DNA from 3 places in the Lactococcus sp. KTH0-1S genome. Region 3 is predicted to be linked to each of the others. Evidence: predicted binding sites of a transcription regulator. Region 3 holds the regulator's gene; each other region holds the start of a gene.
The links. Region 3 encodes HrcA, which represses chaperone genes, less so after heat shock. Its sites were predicted from a motif close to TTAGCACTCNNNNNNNNNGAGTGCTAA; they were not measured.
Positions count from the first base shown of each region.

Region 1 (2,209 bases), 1.0 Mb from region 3:
GTGCTCAACAAATGACACCATTACTAGAAGATTGGAATTTTGAAAAAATAGAAAACTATAATCCCCAAATAGGCTACCAACAATCTAAAACTGCCAACGTTTTATTTTCAATAAAACTAGATGAATTAGGAAAAAAATATGGAATTAGAAGTTTTGCCGTCCATCCTGGTATGATTCCAATGACAAATATTGGTCGTCAAAATTCACCTATTACACCTTGGCTCCGCTACCTAGCCGACTATTTTAAATTAATTCACATCCCCGTATTTTTTAATGCACTTAAATCCGGCTTTGACCGAAGTAAATATCGCTATTTAAAAACAATAGCTCAAGGTGCCGCAACACCTCTTTGGGCCTCAACAAGCCCTGATTTAGAAGGTAAGGGTGGTCTTTATTGTGAAGACCTTAATATTGCTAGACTTATGACATCAGAAGAAGCTAATAATTTTGCTGGTGGCTTACGTCCGCATGCAATAGACCACAATGACGCAGATAGACTTTGGCAGATTTCAAAAAATATAACAGGTCTAGATTTTGAATAAACCCTTACTATAAAATAAAACTGACCTATTTATAATAGGTCAGTTTATCTATTTTTTAGTAGATGAAACTTATTATACATACTACTTTTGATTAAATAATGGTATTTATATTAAAAATACACACAAATTTCTTTGACATGTTATTGATCAAGTGCTAATATTATGCTATATATTCAAAATAGTTTGAATATATAGTTTTTTATAATTAAGGAGATGCTTATGAAGAAGAATTTAAATGAACTTCAAAAATTTATAGTGATGAACCTGCAACACTCACTAAAAATTTTTACAAGAGAACAGCCATGATTTTAAAAAAATACAAAATTAATATTTTAGGAATTCTATTTTTTCTTTTATTAAACATTCTTTATCAATATCCCCTTGTTTTAGTTTTTGCCTATTTCTTTAATAAAAGAATCTTTTTCTTTACCGATTTTTTATATACTAATTCTTCTTGGACCTTCCCACTATTAATGACTGTGGTATTAATACTCATTTTTATAATTGCTTGGAAGCTTGGGTATCTAAAAAACACACTTAAAAACTGGCATTTAAAGCGTATTTTTGGGCTGATGGGGATTGTGTTTTTCACTTTAACAATTAATTATCTAGCAACAGTATTTGTCCTAAAAACACAAATTATTTCTTCCGTGACGAGTGATACTGGTATGTCGGATATTTTAGGCCAACTACCAACCATTTGTCAAAAATATATACTAGGAATTATTGTTCCACTTTCGGAAGAGCTATTGTTTAGAAGTTATGTTTTTGGTTCAATAACTAATAAAAAGATTGCCTTTCTAATCTCTTCTCTACTTTTCGCTCTTGTCCATACAGGATTTTCTTGGTACTTACTTCCATATCTCATCCTTTCTTTTATTATTACTTGGGTTTATTCAAAAAGAAATAATTTCATCGAGAGCGCGATTGTCCATAGCTCAGTGAATCTTTTTAGTGGATCTGCAATCAAACTACTAGACACATTTTTTAAACTATTACCTTATTAAAAATAATGTAAAAAGGAGAACTATGAAAAATTTTATAAACAAACCAAATAATATTAAAAGATGGATTTTATTTTTATATTCCATTCTTTCGCTACTTATTACCATCACTTATATTGCCTTAAACCATACTTTTTTTAAAGTAGATTGGCAACGGTATGATATTGATGGGACTTACAGAGGAAAGGTGGATGAGATACTAAAACATGGCGTCTTCTGGATAAATGGTAATCTAACAGCAATCAACTCTACACTACTGATTTTAATTCTAGCTGTGGGAGCAATTCTTTCACTATTAATTTTCTATTTAGCCTGGCATAATCTAGCAACTAGAACATGGACCCCAATTCTGTGCTTAGCAGGATTTTTGATTCCTCTAATCGTTCATGGCGACGGAAATATTCTCAAATCCTTGATTATTGGCTATATTTTTATCATTGTTGGAGCAAGCTTTTCAGTTCAGACTTTACGCTTTTACTGATTTTAAAAACGCATTTAATATAACAAAAAACTACTGAATTCAATAATTTTCAGTAGTTTTTTGTTAACTATAAAATAATCCAATTAATTATATAAAAAAAGCTAACAATAGGCATGTTAGCTTTTATGTTATGCCGAAGGCCGGGGTCGAACCGGCACTCCCGTGAAGGAACCAGATTTTGA
Region 1 is NZ_CP195165.1:2,351,514-2,353,722, forward strand. It holds gene ACRYLU_RS11630 (SDR family NAD(P)-dependent oxidoreductase) at 1-542, shown strand, start outside; gene ACRYLU_RS11635 (lysostaphin resistance A-like protein) at 845-1,549, shown strand; gene ACRYLU_RS11640 (transporter) at 1,572-2,027, shown strand; tRNA gene ACRYLU_RS11645 (tRNA-Leu) at 2,159-2,209, opposite strand, start outside.
Region 1: ACRYLU_RS11635 (lysostaphin resistance A-like protein) is a predicted target of HrcA. The motif match lies at 674-700, and genes of this name have one in related genera.

Region 2 (2,209 bases), 590 kb from region 3:
TTATCCACTGTTGCTTTAGCTGCTTGTCCTAAAGCTTCAAGAGTAGCATCTTTAAGATCGAGACCAAGTTCCTCAGTAATTACTGTACCACCTGTTAAGATAGCCAAATCTTCCAATTGAGCTTTACGACGATCACCAAATCCTGGCGCTTTTACAGCTACGACATTGAAGACTCCTTTAATCTTATTAAGAACAAGCGTTGGCAATGCTTCTCCATCAACATCATCAGCAACAATAAGAAGTGGACGATTTGTTTTCAAGATTTGTTCAAGGAGAGGTAAAATTTCTTGAATATTTGAGATTTTTTTGTCGGTAATAAGAATATAAGGATTATCTAACTCAGCAACCATTTTTTCTGTATTAGAAACCATATATTGACTCAAATATCCACGGTCAAACTGCATTCCTTCAACAACATCAAGTTCAGTTTGCATTCCCTTTGATTCTTCAATGGTGATAACTCCGTCAGAACCTACACGTTCCATTGCATCAGAAATATACTCACCAACTTTTTCACTACGTGATGAAACAGTAGCTACTTGCGCAATTGCTGATTTATCGTGGACAGGAATTGCCATTTCTTTAATTGAAGCAACAGCTGTTTCAGCAGCAAGCTCAATTCCTCGACGAATACCAACTGGATTTGCACCTGCGGTAACATTTTTTAAACCTTCACGAACAATAGCTTGTGTCAAAACTGTCGCTGTTGTTGTTCCATCACCTGCGATATCATTTGTTTTTGAAGCAACTTCTGAAACAAGTTTAGCTCCCATGTTTTCAAAATGATCTTCAAGTTCAATCTCTTTAGCAATCGTTACACCATCGTTTGTAATTAAAGGTGACCCATATGATTTTTCAAGCACAACATTGCGACCTTTTGGTCCAAGGGTTGTTTTTACTGTATCAGCAAGAATATCAATCCCGCGCATCATCGCTGTTCTAGCATCACTTGAAAATTTAATATCTTTTGACATTTTAGCTCCTTTTTAAGAATATATTTTTAATTTTATAGATTTTAAGATAGACAAAAGACAACCAAAAAATGATTGCTTTTATAATTTTACTCTACAATTGCAAGAAGGTCTGAATCTTTGAGAATCAAGAATTCTTCACCATCCATTTTTACGGTCGTTCCAGCAAATTTTTCAAAAATTACTGTGTCCCCTACTTTTACGAGTGGAGAAATCAGTGTTCCATGATGATTTGTTTTCCCTTCACCGACGGCAACAACTTCAGCTGTTTGAGGTTTTTCTTGGGAAGCGCTTGTTAATACAATTCCACCCATTGATTTTTCCTCTTCTTCTTTTACACGTAAAACTACGCGATTCTCTAAAGGTTTCAACATTATATTTTCCTCCATTTTTTATTTTTTAGCACTCTTATTAAACGAGTGCTAACATATTCTTATTTTATCTCAATGGTCAGATTTAGTCAAGAGAAAACATTTAGATTTTATGAAATAAATTAGAAAGGGAGTTCTTCCGCATCAAGTAAGGTTTCTTCAGTCTTTATAGCGCTTTCTCGTAAAGCGATTGTTGCCCTACTTTCAAGTAAATCATAACTCAGTCCTAAGATTTCTGTGACATAATGTTTTTGATTTTGCTTATCCATGTAATTTCTAGTTCTAATTTCTCCTTCAATTGAAATAAGACTTCCTTTTTTTGCGTAAGAAACTAAAGTTTCTGCAGATTTTCCCCAAATAATAATTGAAATAAAATCTGCCTCGCGCTCTCCTTTTTCATTTTTGAAACGGCGATTGACTGCCAAGGTCACACGGACATAAGATTTATCATTTGTTGTTTTTGAAATTTCTGGCGCACTGGTTAAGCGTCCAATTAACATGGTTTTATTCATAATAAAATCCTCCTAACTTTTTATACGAAAAGTTAGAGCATTTGTCACAAAAAAAATAAAAATCTATCAATTGATAGATTTTTATGGTTTATTTAGCATTTAAAGCTGCAACAGTCATGTAATTATATGGACTATTGAAGTGTGGTAAGAAGAACAAATCAAGTAAGGCTAATTCATCAATCGTTTTCTTTTCTTGAATAGCTAAACTAAACATATTAATATTTCCTGCAATTATTTCACTCTTGCTAGCAAGTTGAGCGCCAATAATTCTGCGACTTTTTGTTTCATAAACGATACGAATTTTCACACTATCATTATTTTCATGAAGGAACCATGCTTTTTGCTTGTCTTCAAA
Region 2 is NZ_CP195165.1:389,054-391,262, reverse strand. It holds gene groL (chaperonin GroEL) at 1-974, opposite strand, end outside; gene groES (co-chaperone GroES) at 1,061-1,345, opposite strand; gene ACRYLU_RS01950 (single-stranded DNA-binding protein) at 1,465-1,854, opposite strand; gene nox (H2O-forming NADH oxidase) at 1,943-2,209, opposite strand, start outside.
Region 2: groES (co-chaperone GroES) is a predicted target of HrcA. The motif match lies at 1,371-1,397, and genes of this name have one in related genera.

Region 3 (2,209 bases):
ATTATTGAAATATTGGCGTTTTACTTTTATACTTTTAGAAATTATTTCGGCACTTTTGATTATAGATTATGCCATACTTTTCATTCAACATGAAGTAAAGTATGAAAGCCTTTTTGTCATTGCTGTAATGGTAATTACAGTCATGAATATTTGGCAAACATCCAAAGATTCCAATCTTTTATAAAAGAAATTAGCACTCTAATAAAAAGAGTGCTAATTTTTATGTCTTTTTTCTTGACAAGGTATAAACAAAGGGTTATAATAAATTTGTTAGCACTTAGAGATGAAGAGTGCTAAAACAGAAAAAAGCTTGTATCTACTAAACAGAAGTCAAAGGCTCAAGAAATTTTTGAGTTTGTGAAAGAAGTTTTGCAAAACTTCTTATTCTGTGGAGAAAGGAGTAGCCATGATTACAGAACGTCAAAGACAAATCTTAAATTTGATTGTTTCTCTCTATGCCAAAGAGCATACGCCAATCGGTTCAAAGTCGCTCCTTGATAGTATTCAAGCTTCTAGCGCTACAATCCGAAACGACATGAAAGTTTTGGAAAAACTAGGATTGATTCAAAAAGAACACACCTCAAGTGGACGTGTTCCAAGTGTTTCAGGCTATAAGTATTTTGTAGAAAATGTCATCCAGTTAGATGAATTTAGTCAAAATGACTTATTTAAAGTGATGAAAGCTTTTGATGGCGATTTTTATCGCCTATCTGACCTGTTTAAAACAGCAGCTAAAAGTTTATCAGAACTCACTGGTTTGACAAGCTTTGTTCTTAATGCTCCTCAACGTTACCAACAATTAGTTTCATTTGAAATGGTCATGCTGGATAGCCATTCAGTACTTTCAGTTATAACTTTAGGGACTGGTGAAGTAAGAACAAATCAATTTATTCTTCCAAAATCGATGACCGAAGCTGATTTAGCAGTCTTTAGTAATCTAGTTAAAGAACGTCTTGTTGGTAAAAAAGTGATTGATATTCACTATACTTTACGAACAGAAATTCCACAGATTGTTCAGCGTTATTTCAAAGTTACGAGTGAAGTTCTCCAACTCTTTGAATCAATTTTTGATGATTTGTTCAAAGAACGGCTGACCGTCGCTGGACGTAAAAATATTTTTGATTATGCGACTGACAATCTTGCAGAATTATACAAACTCTTTAGCGATGATGAACGGATGCTTCATGAAATTCGCGAAATCACTAATAACGATGAAATGCGTGCCGTTAAATTTGACAATGACGAAAAATACATGAAAAATTTAACGATTATTTCGCAAAAATTTGTTATTCCATATCGCGGTTTTGGTACTCTAACAGTCGTTGGACCTGTAGAAATGGATTATCAAAGGACGTTATCAGTTCTTGACTTAGTTGCTAAAGTTTTAACTATGAAGCTGAGTGACTATTATCGTTACCTTGATGGTAACCATTATGAAATTAGTAAATGATAAAAAAGTTATTTAAAAAAGGAGGGCCTATGTCCGAAGAAACTAAAGAAGAAATCAAAAATGAAAAAGTTGATGAAGAAGTGACTGAGGAGTTAACAGAGGAAGCACTTGAAGATATTGTTGAAGAAGAAATCAACGAACTTGATGAAGCACAAAAGTTAGCGACTGAGTGGGAAAATAAATTCCTTCGCGTTTCTGCAGAAATGCAAAACGTACAACGTCGTGGAAATGAAGAACGTTTGCAACTTATCAAATATCGTTCACAAGATTTAGCAAAAAAAATCTTATCTTCACTAGATAATCTTGAACGTGCACTTGCTGTTGAAGGATTGACGGATGATGTTAAAAAAGGTCTTGAAATGGTCCAAGAAAGTTTGATTTCGGCGCTTAAAGAAGAAGGCGTTGAAGAAGTTTCTTATGAAAGTTTCGACCATAATCTTCACATGGCCGTTCAAACTGTCCCAGCTGATGATGAACATCCAACTGATAGCATCGTGCAAGTTTTCCAAAAAGGTTACCAACTTCACGAACGTTTACTTCGTCCAGCAATGGTTGTCGTAGCACAGTAAATTAAAAAATAAATTGACCGCAAAGTCTTTAAACTATTCATAAGTAATAAGAAATAAAGGAGATTTAAAATATGTCTAAAATTATCGGTATTGACCTTGGTACAACAAACTCAGCAGTAGCAGTTCTTGAAGGAACTGAATCAAAAATTATTCCAAATCCAGAAGGAAATCGTACAACACCTTCAGTCGT
Region 3 is NZ_CP195165.1:982,737-984,945, forward strand. It holds gene ACRYLU_RS04865 (hypothetical protein) at 1-184, shown strand, start outside; gene hrcA (heat-inducible transcriptional repressor HrcA) at 407-1,450, shown strand; gene grpE (nucleotide exchange factor GrpE) at 1,480-2,019, shown strand; gene dnaK (molecular chaperone DnaK) at 2,091-2,209, shown strand, end outside.